Kitasatospora sp. NBC_00315: one gene and its partner. The protein of the gene in region 1 binds, or shares a complex with, the protein of each later gene. Links are inferred from orthologs where the notes say so. Each region holds a gene or a part of one and is shown in the gene's direction. Other genes may lie near its edges.

Region 1 (7,988 bases):
CCCGCTGAGCGTCGCCGAGGCGACCGCCTCGCTCGCGGCCCTGCCCGACACCGTGGCGGACGACGGCGGCAGCAACGGAGCGGTCCGCAAGACCAAGATGGGATCTCTGGAGGTGGAGGGCGACGGACCGCTCGTCGTCCGCGAGAAGACGCACCCCGCCGTACCCATGGCACTGGACCAGGCCCTCTACGAGATGGAGCTGGTCGGCCACGACTTCTACCTCTTCGTGGAGAAGGACAGCGGTCTGCCGAGCGTGGTCTACCGCCGGCACGGCTACCACTACGGTGTGATCCACCTGAAGGCCGACGGCAGTGCCGTCGAGGGAGCGGTCGGTGGCGCCGGTGGCGTGCTCGGCGGCCCGGACGACGAGGACTGACCTCCGGAGGGGCCTCCGTCCGAAGCGGTGAGCAGGGGTGACCCCGGTGGCGGACGCCGCCGGGGTCACCCGTTCGAGCGGAGCCGGCCGGGTCGGTGACCCATGCATGATCGTCCCGCGCCGGAGGGTGATCGTGGAGTGCTCCGGTCGTGGAATGATTGGCGCGACGACGACCGGCTACGGGGGAGGAGCGGATGGGGGATCGATTCGGGCTGGGGCCCGCCGGCGGGCCGGTTCAGGGGGTGCCCGCGGGGGTGGGAGAGGCTCCTGAGTCCGAGTACGCCCCACGCAGGGGGGAGCCGATCAGGGTGCTGGTGGTGGACGACCACGCGTTGTTCCGCCGGGGCCTGGAGATCGTGCTGGCCGAGGAGGAGGACATCAAGGTCATCGGCGAGGCGGGGGACGGCGCCGAGGCGGTCCTCAAGGCGGCCGACCTGCTGCCCGACATCATCCTGATGGACGTCCGGATGCCGCGGCGCAGCGGGATCGAGGCCTGCACCGCGATCAAGGACGTGGTGCCGAGCGCCAAGATCATCATGCTGACGATAAGCGACGAGGAAGCCGACCTCTACGAGGCGATCAAGGCCGGTGCGACGGGCTACCTGCTCAAGGAGATCTCCACCGACGAGGTCGCCACCGCGATCCGCGCCGTCGCCGACGGCCAGTCGCAGATCAGCCCCTCGATGGCGTCCAAACTGCTCACCGAGTTCAAGTCGATGATCCAGCGGCGGTCCGACGACCGTGATCTGGTGCCCGCCCCCCGGCTCACCGACCGGGAGCTGGAGGTGCTCAAACTGGTGGCCACCGGTATGAACAACCGGGAGATCGCCAAGGAGCTGTTCATCAGCGAGAACACCGTGAAGAACCACGTCCGCAACATCCTGGAGAAGCTGCAGCTGCACTCCCGGATGGAGGCCGTGGTCTACGCGATGCGGGAGAAGATCCTCGAAATAGGCTGACGCGTCAGCCCAGCAGCCGCTCCAGGGGCTCCCGGAGCGATTCGTCGGTCAGCGCCTCCACCCGGACGCTCTCGCAGCCGACCCACTCGGCCGCCTCGCGCAGCGCCGTGGCCAGCGCCCCGAGGTGCTTCGGCGCCGCCAGCGAGATCTGACGGGCCACCAGGGTTCGGCCCTCGCGGGCCGGATCCACCCGGCCGACCAGCCGGCCGCCGGTCAGCAGCGGCATCGCGAAGTACCCGTGCACCCGCTTGTGCTTGGGGGTGTACGCCTCCAGCCGGTGCGTCATGCCGAAGATCCGCGCCGTGCGGGCGCGGTCCCAGACCAGCGAGTCGAACGGCGAGAGCAGGGTGGTCCGGTGCCGGCCGCGGGGTGCGTCGGCCAGTGCGGCCGGGTCGGCCCAGGCGGCGGCGGGGGCGCCCGACGGGCCCCAGCCCGCCACCTCGACCGGGACGAGCGCGCAGTCGCCGAGCACCGAATCCACCTGCTCGGCCCGGAGTCGGTGGTAGTCCATCAGGTCGGCCCTGGTGGCCACCCCGAGTGCGGCGCCGGACTGCTCGACCAGTGTCCGCAGGCACTGCGGGTCGGCCGGGTCGCGCCCGAACAGCTCGGCGGGAACGGCGCGTTCGGCCAGCTCGTAGACCCGTTTCCAGCTGCGCCGCTCGGTGCAGACCACGTCGCCGAAGGCGAGCGCCCGCTCCACCGCGATCTTGGTGTCGGACCAGTCCCACCACTCGGCCGTCCGCTTGGCGCCGCCGAGCTCGGTGGAGGTGAGCGGCCCCTCGGCGCGGAGCTTGTCCAGCACCTGCCGGTACGTCCGCGGTGTCACCCGGTGGCCCCAGAGGTTGCCCCGGTCGCGGTAGTGGCGGCGGCGGAAGGCGAACAGCGGCCACTCCTCCACCGGCAGCACGCAGGCGGCGTGCGACCAGTACTCGAAGCTCGTCCCGCCACCCCAGTACGCCGCCTCGACGGCCGGGCGGCCGACCGCGCCGAGCCGGGCGTACGGAATCAGTTCGTGGGAGCGGGCCAGCACCGAGATGGTGTCCAGCTGGACGGCGCCGAGGTGCCTCAGCACCCCGCGGACCCCGCTCCGGCGGTCCGGCGCCCCGAGCAGGCCCTGTGCGCGCAGCGCGATCCGGCGGGCCTCGTCGGCGCTGAGAGTCGTGACGGTCATGCCTGCGAGGGTAGGGGGCGGCGCCGACAGCGGTCCTCGGGGTGACCGGTTTGACCCGGTAGGACGGCCTATCGGGCGAAGTGCTCTCACGGGTGACACGGGAATAGCGTGCTGACGCACCTCCCGGGGCATTGGACTCCTCGCATACGATGGCCCGTGCGGTGGGGTGGCCCCCGTGCAGTCGTCCAGTGCCAATACAGGCAAGGAGCCCGCTCAAGTGTCCGTCTTCGACAAGATCCTGCGCGCCGGCGAAGGCAAGATCCTTCGCAAGCTGCAGCGGATTGCTGCCCAGGTCAACTCCATCGAAGAGGACTTCGTCAACCTCACGGACGCCGAGCTGCGCGCGTTGACCGATGAGTACAAGCAGCGGCATGCCGACGGCGAGAGCCTGGACGACCTCCTGCCCGAGGCGTTCGCGACCGTCCGCGAGGCGGCGAAGCGTGTGCTCGGTCAGCGGCACTACGACGTCCAGATCATGGGTGGCGCGGCCCTGCACCTCGGCTACGTCGCCGAGATGCGCACCGGTGAGGGCAAGACCCTGGTCGGCACGCTCCCGACGTACCTGAACGCCCTGACGGGCAAGGGCGTCCACCTGATCACCACCAACGACTACCTCGCCGAGCGCGACTCGGAGTGGATGGGCCGGGTGCACCGCTTCCTCGGCCTCGAGGTCGGCGTGGTGCTGGGCAACATGACGCCTCCCGAGCGCAAGCGCCAGTACGGGATGGACATCACGTACGGCACCAACAACGAGTTCGGCTTCGACTACCTGCGCGACAACATGGCCTGGTCGAAGGACGAACTGGTCCAGCGCGGCCACAACTTCGCGGTCGTCGACGAGGTCGACTCGATCCTGATCGACGAGGCCCGTACGCCGCTGATCATCTCCGGCCCGGCCGACCAGGCGACCAAGTGGTACGCCGACTTCGCCAAGCTGGTGCAGCGCCTCAAGATCGACCGGGACTACGAGGTCGACGAGAAGAAGCGCACCGTGGGTGTCCTGGAGGACGGCGTCTCGCGGGTCGAGGACTACCTCGGCATCGACAACCTCTACGAGTCGGTGAACACCCCGCTGGTCGGGTTCCTGAACAACGCCATCAAGGCCAAGGAGCTCTACAAGGCGGACAAGGACTACGTCGTCATGAACGGCGAGGTCATGATCGTCGACGAGCACACCGGCCGCATCCTGGCCGGCCGCCGCTACAACGAGGGCATGCACCAGGCGATCGAGGCCAAGGAGGGGGTGGAGGTCCAGAACGAGAACCAGACCCTGGCCACCATCACCCTGCAGAACTTCTTCCGGCTGTACGAGAAGCTCTCCGGCATGACCGGTACCGGTACCACCGAGGCCGCCGAGTTCCACCAGATCTACAAGCTCGGCGTGGTGCCGATCCCGACCAACAAGGATCCCCGCCGGATCGACCAGCCCGATCTGATCTACAAGTCGGAGCCGGCCAAGTTCGCCGCCGTGGTCGAGGACATCGCCGAGAAGCACGAGAAGGGCCAGCCCGTCCTGGTCGGCACCGTCTCGGTCGAGAAGTCCGAGTACCTGTCCCAGGAGCTGCGCAAGCGCGGCATCCCGCACGAGGTGCTGAACGCCAAGCACCACGAGCGCGAGGCGCAGATCGTCGCGCAGGCCGGCCGCAAGGGCGCCGTCACCGTCGCCACCAACATGGCCGGCCGTGGCACCGACATCATGCTCGGCGGCAACCCCGACCACCTCGCGGCGGCCGAGCTGGCCCAGCGCGGGCTCGCCCCGACCGACACCCCGGACGAGTACGAGGCGGCCTTCCCGGAGGCGCTGGAGAAGGCCAAGGCCTCGGTCAAGGCCGAGCAGGAGGAGGTCCGCGAGGCCGGCGGCCTGTACGTGCTGGGCACCGAGCGGCACGAGTCGCGCCGTATCGACAACCAGCTGCGCGGCCGCTCCGGCCGTCAGGGCGACCCGGGCGAGTCCCGCTTCTACCTCTCGCTGGGCGACGACCTGATGCGCCTGTTCAAGGCCGGCATGGTCGAGCGCGTGCTCTCGATGGCGAACGTCCCGGAGGACGTGCCGATCGAGTCGAAGATGGTGACCCGGGCGATCGCCTCGGCCCAGACCCAGGTCGAGCAGCAGAACTTCGAGATCCGCAAGAACGTCCTGAAGTACGACGAGGTGCTGAACCGCCAGCGCGAGGTCATCTACGGCGAGCGCCGCCGTGTCCTGGAGGGCGAGGACCTCCAGGAGCAGATCGGCCACTTCATGGACGACACCGTCGAGGCGTACGTCAAGGCCGCGACGGGCGAGGGCTTCGAGGACGACTGGGACCTCGACAAGCTGTGGAACGCGCTCAAGCAGCTCTACCCGCTCACCCTGGAGCTGGAGGAGCTGGAGGAGGAGGCGGGCGGTTCGGCCGGCCTCACGTCCGAGTTCCTGCTGAAGGCCGTCCAGGAGGACATCCAGGCCCAGTACGGCGCCCGTGAGGACCAGCTCGGCGAGGAGATCATGCGCGAGCTGGAGCGCCGCGTGGTCCTCTCGGTGCTGGACCGCCGCTGGCGCGAGCACCTCTACGAGATGGACTACCTCCAGGAGGGCATCGGCCTGCGGGCGATGGCCCAGCGCGACCCGCTGGTCGAGTACCAGCGCGAGGGCTTCGACATGTTCACCGCCATGATGGAGGGCATCAAGGAGGAGTCCGTCGGCTACCTGTTCAACCTGGAGGTCCAGGTCGAGCAGCAGGTCGAGGAGGTCCCGATCACGGACGGCGACGGCGAGATCTCGCTGGAGAAGGAGAGCCGGCCGGAGATCAAGGCCAAGGGCCTGGAGGCGCCGAAGCCGCAGCGCCTGCACTACACCGCGCCGACGGTCGACGGCGACGACACCGTGATCGAGGGCGACTTCGAGGACACCGTGGCGGACGACGAGGGCGACGGCCTCACCAGGGCCGAGCGCCGCAAGGCCGCCAAGTCGGCCAAGGGCCGCCGCCGCAAGGCCTGACCCACCGGCGCGGACGTACCGCGCACGGGCCCGAAGGGCGCCGCTCCCCGGCTCGGGGGTGGCGCCCTTTCGCCGTGTCCGGGGGGCGTCGCGGCGCCCCCCCCGGAGGCCCGCTCAGCGGCTCTCGACCGTGGCGCACTGCCACTGGCCGGTCCGCCGGTGCTGCTCCAGGCGGAACGCCACCACGTGGTGGCGCCGGCCGAACTCGACCCGTACGCAGGCCTCCACGACGTCCGCCGACGGCGCGCTGTCGTGCACCCGCCCCAGCCGGGGGCGGGCGTCCGCGCCGCGCGGGCGCAGCGGGCCGGAGCGGACCAGCGCGGTGAGCCGTCCGTAGCCGTCCAGGGTGGTGTGCCGCTGGAGCTGCCCGGCCGGGCGGACGCCGGTGAGCACCTCGACCAGGCGCAGGGCGAAACGCCCGGCCAGCTCGGCGCGGGCGGCCCGCCGGGACCGCGCCTCCTGCTCCCGCGGGTGCGGGCCCGGCGGCCCGGCGCAGGCCGCGCGCGGATGCCGGACGGGGCGGGCGGCGGCCGACCGGTCCGAGGCGGGCCGATCGGCCGCGCGGCGGGGGTGCGGCCTGCCGTCGGTGTGGTCGGGGTGGTCGGGGCGGGCGGCGTGGGCGGCGTGGCCGGTGTGGGCGGGGCGGTCGAGGCGGCCGGCGTCGGCGAGGCGGTCGGCGGGCCCGGTGTGGTCGGGGGTTCGGTCGGCTCCGGCGCCATCGGTGCTGCCGGCCGAGGTCCGGGCCGCGGTGGTGGCCGAGGCCGGGGTGGCGGCGAGCGGGCGGATGCGGGGCGTGCGGACGGGCGGTGGCAGCGGGCGGGCGTGCCGGGCGGTACTGCGTGGGGTGGTCGAGGACTCTGTCATGCGCGGTTACCCCCGGGTCGGTCGGGCTGGTCGGGCTGGCGGGCCGGTCGGCCGGTCCCGTGCGGTCGGGACGCTGCCTCGGTATCGGCACCCCGGGCGCGGGCAGGAGCGCCCCGCCGCGCACCTCCCGGACCGGCCCCGGTGTCACCTATCCGGGTGAGTACGCCATGGCGCCCCAGGGGCATCACAGGGCCGTCCGGACGCCCGGTTGACGCGGAGGGCACGGCGGAAGTGCCCGAAGGGGGACGCGCGCGGCCGGTGAATTCTGGGTCGCGGGCCGCGTGTGGCGGGAAGGCTACCGACGGGTAATGCCGAGGATCGGGACAAGGCCCCCCATCGGGTGGCCGGCGGCGAGGCCCGTGACGGGGCTCCACGGCGGGACCGCGGCGCGGTCCGGCAGAGACGACGGGTGGCTGGCATGGTGACGCAGGCGTCGACGAGCGATGGCACGCAGGCTCCGCCGGCCGCGGACGGGGTACGGCGCGGCCTGGTCCTGGGCGGCGGCGGGATGCTCGGCGCGGCCTGGACGATCGGCGCGCTGTGCGCGGTCGAGGAGGTGACCGGCCGGCAGCCCGGCCACGCCGAAGTGCTGCTCGGGACGTCCGCCGGATCCATCCTCGGCGCGATGCTGGCGAGCGGCGTCCGCCCGCAGGAGCTGCGGGACCACCAGCGCGGCCTGCCGATCACCACCGGTCCGCTGGCCGGGGTGGACTTCGACTACGACACCGCGGTCGGCGGCGCGCTGCCGCCGCGCCCACGGCCCGGCATCGGCTCGCCGGGCCTGCTGCGCACCACCGTGCGGCACCCGCGCGAGTACCCGTGGCTGACCATGGTCTCCGCCGTGGTGCCGACCGGCCGGGGCTCGGTGGCACCGGTCGGAGAGCTGGTCCGCGGCCTGGCCGGCCCGGACCACCGGCTCGGCGGCTCGGTGCTGCGGGTGGTGGCGGTGGACTACCGCACCGGTCACCGGGTCGCCTTCGGGGATCCGGGCGCGCCGCCCGCCGAGGTCGGCGAGGCGGTGATGGCCTCCTGCGCCATCCCGGGCTGGTTCGCCCCGGTGGAGGTGGCGGGCGGCCCCTACGTGGACGGTGGCTGCTGGTCGGCGACCAACGCCGACCTGATGCTGGGCCGGGGCCTGGACGAGGTGTACGTGCTCGCCCCGATGGCGCTGCGGCTGCATCCGCGCGGGCGCGCCGAGCCCGGCCGGGGCACGGTGGCCGCCCTGCGCGAGTGGCGCGAGCGGGACCGCCCCCGGGGCGTGCTGGCGCAGCTGGTCAGCCGCTACCGCCGCTCGGTGACCCGCCAGCTGCTGCGCGAGGCCCGGCTGCTGCGGGCGGCCGGCACCCGGGTGCAGCTGCTCGCGCCGACGCTGGAGGACCTCGCCGTGATGGGGCCGAACATGATGGATCCGGCCCGCCGGGGCGAGGTGCTGGAGTGCGCGCTGCGCACCAGCCGGGCCGCACTGGCCGGAGTGCGCTGAGCGCCCCGCCCCGCCGTCGGCGCCGGGTACGCCGCGAAGGGGCGGACCGCTGATCACCCGCGCCGTATTCTGGTCCCGCCCGGGCCGTGCCCCGTCGCGGTCACGCCCCGGGCCCCGTCGCCGAAGATCTGGAGAGTGCCCGATGCGCGTCTACGTGCCCACCA
Region 2 (6,239 bases), 240 kb from region 1 along the record:
TTAGTCTTACGACGCCGCAGGTCCCCTGCGTCTGTGCCCCTGTCCGCACTCCTTCACCGGAGTGCGGCGGGGGGACCTGGCGCGGAGAAACCACGGCGAGAGAGGCCTGAGGCCCATCATGACCATGACCGACCCCATCGCAGACATGCTCACGCGTCTGCGTAACGCGAACTCGGCGTACCACGACACCGTGGCGATGCCGGCCAGCAAGATCAAGGCGCACGTCGCCGAGATCCTGCAGCAGGAGGGCTACATCTCCTCCTGGAAGGTTGAGGAGCCGCAGGAGAACGAGGTCGGCAAGAAGCTGACCATCGAGCTCAAGTTCGGCCCCAACCGTGAGCGCTCGATCGCTGGCATCAAGCGGATCAGCAAGCCGGGCCTGCGGGTCTACGCAAAGTCCACCAATCTGCCGAAGGTGCTCGGCGGCCTGGGCGTGGCGATCATCTCCACGTCCTCGGGTCTCCTCACCGACAAGCAGGCCGCCAAGAAGGGCGTAGGCGGAGAAGTTCTCGCCTACGTCTGGTAATTCGGGAAACGGAGGTACAGCAATGTCGCGCATTGGACGGCTGCCCATCCCGGTTCCCGCCGGCGTGGACGTCACCATCGATGGCCAGGCGGTCTCGGTGAAGGGTCCCAAGGGATCCCTCACCCACGTTGTCGCCGCGCCGATCGAGATCGGCAAGGGCGAGGACGGCAACCTGCTCGTCACCCGCCCGAACGACGAGCGTCAGTCGAAGGCCCTTCACGGCCTTTCCCGCACGCTGGTGGCGAACATGATCACCGGCGTGACCGCGGGCTACCGCAAGTCGCTGGAGATCAGCGGTGTTGGTTACCGAGTCGCAGCGAAGGGCTCCAACATGGAGTTCCAGCTCGGCTACAGCCACCCGATTCTGATCGAGGCCCCGGAGGGCATCTCCTTCGTGGTCGAGTCGCCCACCAAGTTCCACGTGGACGGGATTGACAAGCAGCTGGTCGGCGAGGTTTCGGCCAAGATCCGCAAGCTGCGCAAGCCCGACCCGTACAAGGCCAAGGGCGTCAAGTACGCGGGCGAGGTCATCCGCCGCAAGGTCGGAAAGAGCGGTAAGTAAGCCATGAGTCTTTCTGTCAAGATCGGCAAGGGCAACGCCTACAAGCCCTCCGCCCGTAAGCGCCGCGCGATCCGCGTTCGCAAGCGTGTCACCGGTACCGAGCTGCGTCCGCGCCTCGTGGTGACGCGTTCGAACCGCCACATGGTCGCCCAGGTCATCGACGACGCCAAGGGTTTCACCCTGGTGTCGGCGTCCACTCTCGACGTTTCCATCAAGGGCGTCGAGGGCGACAAGACCGAGCTGGCCAAGAAGGTCGGGAGCCTGGTCGCCGAGCGCGCCAAGGCCGCCGGCATCGAGTCGGTCGTCTTCGACCGCGCGGGCAACCGGTACGCCGGCCGCATCGCCGCTCTGGCCGATGCTGCTCGCGAGGCCGGGCTCGACTTCTAAGCCGCTCGTCGGCTCAGTCGACGGACGTAATCGAGAGAGGTAATTCCAATGGCTGGACCCCAGCGCCGCGGTAGCGGCGCCGGCGGCGGCACCGGCGGTGGCGAGCGGCGTGACCGTAAGCGTGACGGCGGCGCCCCCGTCGTCGAGAAGAGCGCATACGTCGAGCGTGTCGTCGCGATCAACCGTGTCGCCAAGGTTGTCAAGGGTGGTCGTCGTTTCAGCTTCACCGCGCTGGTCGTGGTGGGCGACGGTGACGGCACCGTAGGTGTCGGATACGGCAAGGCGAAGGAGGTTCCGGCCGCCATCGCCAAGGGTGTTGAAGAGGCCAAGAAGAACTTCTTCAAGGTCCCCCGTATCCAGGGCACCATCCCTCACCCGATCCAGGGCGAGAAGGCTGCCGGCGTCGTGCTCCTGAAGCCGGCTGCCCCCGGTACCGGCGTTATCGCCGGTGGCCCGGTGCGTGCCGTTCTGGAGTGCGCCGGCATCCACGACATCCTGTCGAAGTCGCTCGGCTCTTCCAACGCGATCAACATCGTGCACGCCACGGTCACCGCTCTGAAGGGCCTCGTGCGCCCCGAAGAGGTCGCGGCCCGTCGTGGCCTGCCGCTGGAGGACGTGGCTCCCGCTGCCCTGCTGCGGGCGCGTGCTGCTGGGGTGAGCGCCTGATGGCTCGCCTCAAGATCACGCAGACCAAGTCCTACATCGGTAGCAAGCAGAACCACCGTGACACCCTTCGTTCGCTTGGTCTCAAGCGGATGAACGACGTGGTCGTGAAGGAGGACCGTCCCGAGATTCGCGGGATGGCCCAGACTGTCCGCCACCTCGTCACGGTCGAGGAGGTTGACTGACATGGCGGACTCTCCGCTGAAGGTCCACAACCTGCGTCCCGCCCCGGGTGCCAAGACCGCCAAGACCCGCGTGGGTCGTGGCGAGGCGTCCAAGGGTAAGACCGCTGGTCGTGGTACCAAGGGCACCAAGGCTCGCTACCAGGTTCCGACGCGCTTCGAGGGTGGGCAGATGCCCCTCCACATGCGTCTGCCGAAGCTCAAGGGCTTCAAGAACCCGTTCAAGATCACCTTCCAGGTGGTCAACCTCGACAAGCTGGCCGAGCTCTACCCGCAGGGTGGAGAGGTCACGGTCGAGGACCTGGTCGCCAAGGGCGCCGTTCGCAAGAACTCGCTCGTCAAGGTGCTCGGCACCGGCGACATCTCGGTCGCGCTGCAGGTTTCGGTTGACGCCGTCTCCGGCTCCGCCGCCGAGAAGATCACCGCCGCCGGCGGCACCGTCACCGAGCTCATCTGAGCTCGCTGACTCCCGGGCCCCGTACTTCCCGCAAGGGAGGTACGGGGCCCGCTGCATTTCCCGGCCGCCCCGTCCGGCTGTCCGCGGAACGGATTCCCGCCCGGAAACGCCAAGTCTTTTGTATGGCAAAACCGGGCATCCCGTACCCCATGCGTGGGGGAGGGGCGGCACGCGCTTCTGTCGGGTGGCCGTGCACTGTTAGAGTCCGTGGAGTTCCCTTGTAGGCTCGCGCAGCTCTGTCTGCGCCCGTCCGTCGGGAGCGGAACCGCAAACTCCCCCCATCAGGACCGACCCTCCCGCCGACGACGTGCGGGAGGCGCAGGAGGCACCGTGCTCAGTGCGTTCGCGCGGGCGTTCAAGACGCCCGACCTGCGCAAGAAGCTGCTGTTCACGCTGGGCATCATGGTGCTGTTCCGGCTGGGTGCGCACATCCCCATCCCAGGGGTCAGTTTCACGGCAGTGAACCAGTGTTTGTCCGGACCGGCGAAGACGAGCGGCCTGTTCGGCCTCGTCAACCTGTTCAGCGGTAACGCTCTGCTCCAGCTGACGATCTTCGCCCTCGGCATCATGCCGTACATCACGGCCAGCATCATCCTCCAGCTCCTCACCGTCGTGATCCCGCGACTCGAGGCGTTGAAGAAGGAGGGGCAGGCCGGCACCGCGAGGATCACCCAGTACACCCGCTACCTGACCATCGCGCTGGCCGTGCTCCAGGGCACCGGCATCGTGGCGACGGCCTCCAGCGGCGCGCTGTTCTCCGGTTGCGCCCAGGCCAACCAGATCGTGCCGGACACCTCGGTGTTCCGGATCGCGGTGATGGTCATCACGATGACCGCCGGCACCTCGGTGATCATGTGGCTGGGTGAGCTGATCACCGACCGCGGTATCGGCAACGGCATGTCCATCCTGATCTTCACCTCCATCGCGGCCGGCTTCCCGGGCTCGATGTGGGCGATCAAGAAGTCGGGCACCATCGGCGGCGGCTGGGTGGAGTTCCTCTCCGTCATCGCGGTCGGCGTGATCGTTGTGATGCTGGTCATCTTCGTGGAGCAGGCACAGCGCCGGATTCCGGTTCAGTACGCCAAGCGGATGATCGGGCGCCGCGCCTTCGGCGGCACCTCGACCTACATCCCGCTCAAGGTCAACCAGGCCGGTGTCATCCCGGTCATCTTCGCCTCGTCGCTGCTGTACATCCCGGCTCTGCTGGTCCAGCTGACCAACAGCCAGGCCGGCTGGGCGACGTGGATCAGGACGAACTTCGTCAAGGGTGACCACCCGATCTACATGGCCACCTACTTCCTCCTGATCGTGTTCTTCGCCTTCTTCTATGTGGCTATCTCCTTCAACCCCGAAGAAGTTGCCGACAATATGAAGAAGTATGGTGGGTTCATCCCGGGGATCCGGGCCGGCCGACCGACGGCCGAGTACCTGAACTACGTGCTCACCCGCATCACGTGGCCGGGTTCGCTCTACCTGGGCCTGATCGCGTTGATCCCGATGATCGCCCTGGTCGCCTTCGGACAGCAGACCAACTTCCCGTTCGGCGGCACCAGCGTGCTCATCGTCGTCGGTGTCGGACTCGAAACTGTTAAGCAGATCGAGAGCCAGCTCCAGCAGCGCAATTACGAAGGGTTCCTCCGCTGATGCGAATCGTCCTCGTCGGACCTCCAGGGGCCGGGAAGGGTACTCAGGCGCACCTGCTCGCCAAGACCCTCTCCATTCCCCACATCTCCACCGGCGACCTGTTCCGTGCCAACATCGGCCAGCGCACCCAGTTGGGGCTCGAGGCCAAGGGCTACATGGACGCGGGTCACCTGGTACCGGATGAGGTCACCATCGGTATGGCCAAGGACCGCATGGCCCAGTCGGACGCCGCAGGCGGCTTCCTGCTCGACGGCTTCCCGCGGAACCTTGTCCAGGCCAAGGCACTCGACGAGATCCTCGCCGAGTGGGGCATCGCCCTCGACGGCGTGCTCGACCTGGAGGTCCCCGAGGACGAGGTCGTCAAGCGCATCGCCGGTCGCCGGCTGTGCCGCAACGACGGCGGCCACGTGTTCCACGTGGACTACAACCCGCCCGCGGTGGCGGATGTCTGTGACGAGTGCGGCGGGGAGCTGTACCAGCGCTCCGACGACACCGAGGACAAGGTGCGGACCCGCCTGGAGGTCTACCACACCGAGACCGAGCCGATCATCGACTACTACGCCCAGCAGGGCCTGGTCGCGACGATCCCGGCGCTCGGCAAGGTGGACGAGGTCACCCAGCGCGCGATCGAGGCGCTGAAGAAGAACGGCTGAGCCCCCGAGGCCCGGCTTCATCACGTGCATACGGCCGCGGCGCCCCGAGTGGGGCGTCGCGGCCGTACGGCGTCGTACGGTGGTATGCGTGCAGGGCCGCCCGGCAAGGACCGGGCGGCGACCAATGGGAAGGCGTGGCCAGATGGTGGAGATCAAGACCCCCGAGCAGATCGCGAAGATGCGGGTGGCCGGGCTGGTCGTGGCCGAGGCGCTCAAGGCGGCCCGTGCGGCGGTCGCCCCGGGTGTGAGTACCCAGGACCTGAACGACATCGCGGCCAAGGTGATCGCCGACCACGGTGCCACCTCCAACTTCCGCGCCGACCACGGCGGCCTGTGGTTCCCGGGCGTGATCTGCGCCTCGGTGAACAACGAGGTCGTGCACGGCATCCCGGGCGAGCGGGTGCTGGTCGAGGGTGACGTGATCTCCATCGACTGCGGCGCGATCGTGGACGGCTGGCACGGCGACGCGGCGATCACCGTCGCGGTGGGTGAGGTCCGGCCCGAGGTGGAGATGCTCAGCCGGGTCACCGAGGGCTCGATGTGGGCGGGGATCGCCCAGATGAAGAAGAGCAACCGGCTGGCCGACGTCTCGAAGGCGATCGAGGGCTACATCCGTCGTCAGCCGCTGCCCCCCAAGGGCAAGTGGGGCATCACCGAGGGCTACGGCGGCCACGGCATCGGCACCGCGATGCACATGGAGCCGCACGTGCTGAACTACGTCGAGCGCGGCCGGGGCAAGGGCCCCAAGCTCGTCCCCGGCACCGTGCTGGCGATCGAGCCGATGGTCTCGCTGGGCACCCCGCACACCACCGTGCTGGAGGACGACTGGACGGTCGTCACCACCGACGGCACCTGGGCCTCGCACTGGGAGCACTCGGTGGCCGTCACCGAGCAGGGCCCGCTGGTGCTGACCGCCTTCGACGGCGGCAAGGCCGAACTGGCCAAGCTGGGGATCACCGCCGCGCCGGATCCGCTGGGCTGACCTGCACCGTTGCGCACCTGGCGCCGACGAAGAGCCCGCAGGCCCCGCCTCCGGGCTCTTCGTCCTTTTCGCCACGCGTCGAACGTTCGCTATGCTGCCTCGCTGACCAGCACAAAACCACATAAGGGGACTGCGGTGCTCAAGGGCTTCCGGGATTTCATGATGCGCGGCAACGTCATCGAC

What was found.
Region 2: the proteins of secA (region 1) and secY are in contact, whole or in part, in a crystal structure (PDB 3DIN), measured with the Thermotoga maritima proteins. The link is inferred for Kitasatospora sp. NBC_00315 from one-to-one orthologs. Residues at the interface, in WP_004082002.1 of Thermotoga maritima: Glu261, Ala262, Arg263, Lys300, Ala301, Arg302, Thr303, Ile304, Ile305, Leu323, Tyr324, Asp325, Pro326, Val329, Ser330, Tyr333, Ile336, Lys340, Phe345, Val349, Glu363, Phe364, Tyr374, Ser375, Gly376, Gly377, Glu393, Ile395, Thr482, Ser483; in WP_004081795.1 of Thermotoga maritima: Glu108, Gly109, Glu110, Glu111, Ala236, Glu237, Arg238, Arg239, Ile240, Thr241, Ile242, Gln243, Tyr244, Ala245, Arg246, Arg247, Val248, Thr249, Gly250, Arg251, Arg252, Val253, Tyr254, Gly256, Ala257, Ser258, Thr259, Tyr260, Leu261, Pro262.

Annotation. Positions count from the first base shown.
Region 1 is NZ_CP108025.1:5,202,823-5,210,810, forward strand. What follows is about bases 2,343-5,680. They hold secA (preprotein translocase subunit SecA), read left to right. Parts: upstream 2,343-2,723; coding sequence 2,724-5,480; downstream 5,481-5,680. Other genes in these bases: OG823_RS21625 (winged helix-turn-helix domain-containing protein), read right to left, coding at 2,343-2,506; OG823_RS21635 (Rv3235 family protein), read right to left, coding at 5,595-5,680. In the rest of the region: hpf (ribosome hibernation-promoting factor, HPF/YfiA family), read left to right, coding at 1-376; OG823_RS21620 (response regulator), read left to right, coding at 571-1,335; more of OG823_RS21625, read right to left, coding at 1,340-2,342; more of OG823_RS21635, read right to left, coding at 5,681-6,344; OG823_RS21640 (patatin-like phospholipase family protein), read left to right, coding at 6,763-7,824; OG823_RS21645 (hypothetical protein), read left to right, coding at 7,967-7,988. UniProt on the Escherichia coli protein: Required for protein export, interacts with the SecYEG preprotein conducting channel.
Region 2 is NZ_CP108025.1:4,957,732-4,963,970, forward strand. What follows is about bases 2,442-5,264. They hold secY (preprotein translocase subunit SecY), read left to right. Parts: upstream 2,442-3,107; coding sequence 3,108-4,421; downstream 4,422-5,264. Other genes in these bases: rplO (50S ribosomal protein L15), read left to right, coding at 2,442-2,777; OG823_RS20575 (adenylate kinase), read left to right, coding at 4,421-5,074; map (type I methionyl aminopeptidase), read left to right, coding at 5,217-5,264. Outside these bases: rpsH (30S ribosomal protein S8), read left to right, coding at 119-526; rplF (50S ribosomal protein L6), read left to right, coding at 549-1,088; rplR (50S ribosomal protein L18), read left to right, coding at 1,092-1,475; rpsE (30S ribosomal protein S5), read left to right, coding at 1,524-2,141; rpmD (50S ribosomal protein L30), read left to right, coding at 2,141-2,323; more of rplO, read left to right, coding at 2,325-2,441; more of map, read left to right, coding at 5,265-6,056; large conductance mechanosensitive channel protein MscL, read left to right, coding at 6,192-6,239. UniProt on the Escherichia coli protein: The central subunit of the protein translocation channel SecYEG. Consists of two halves formed by TMs 1-5 and 6-10.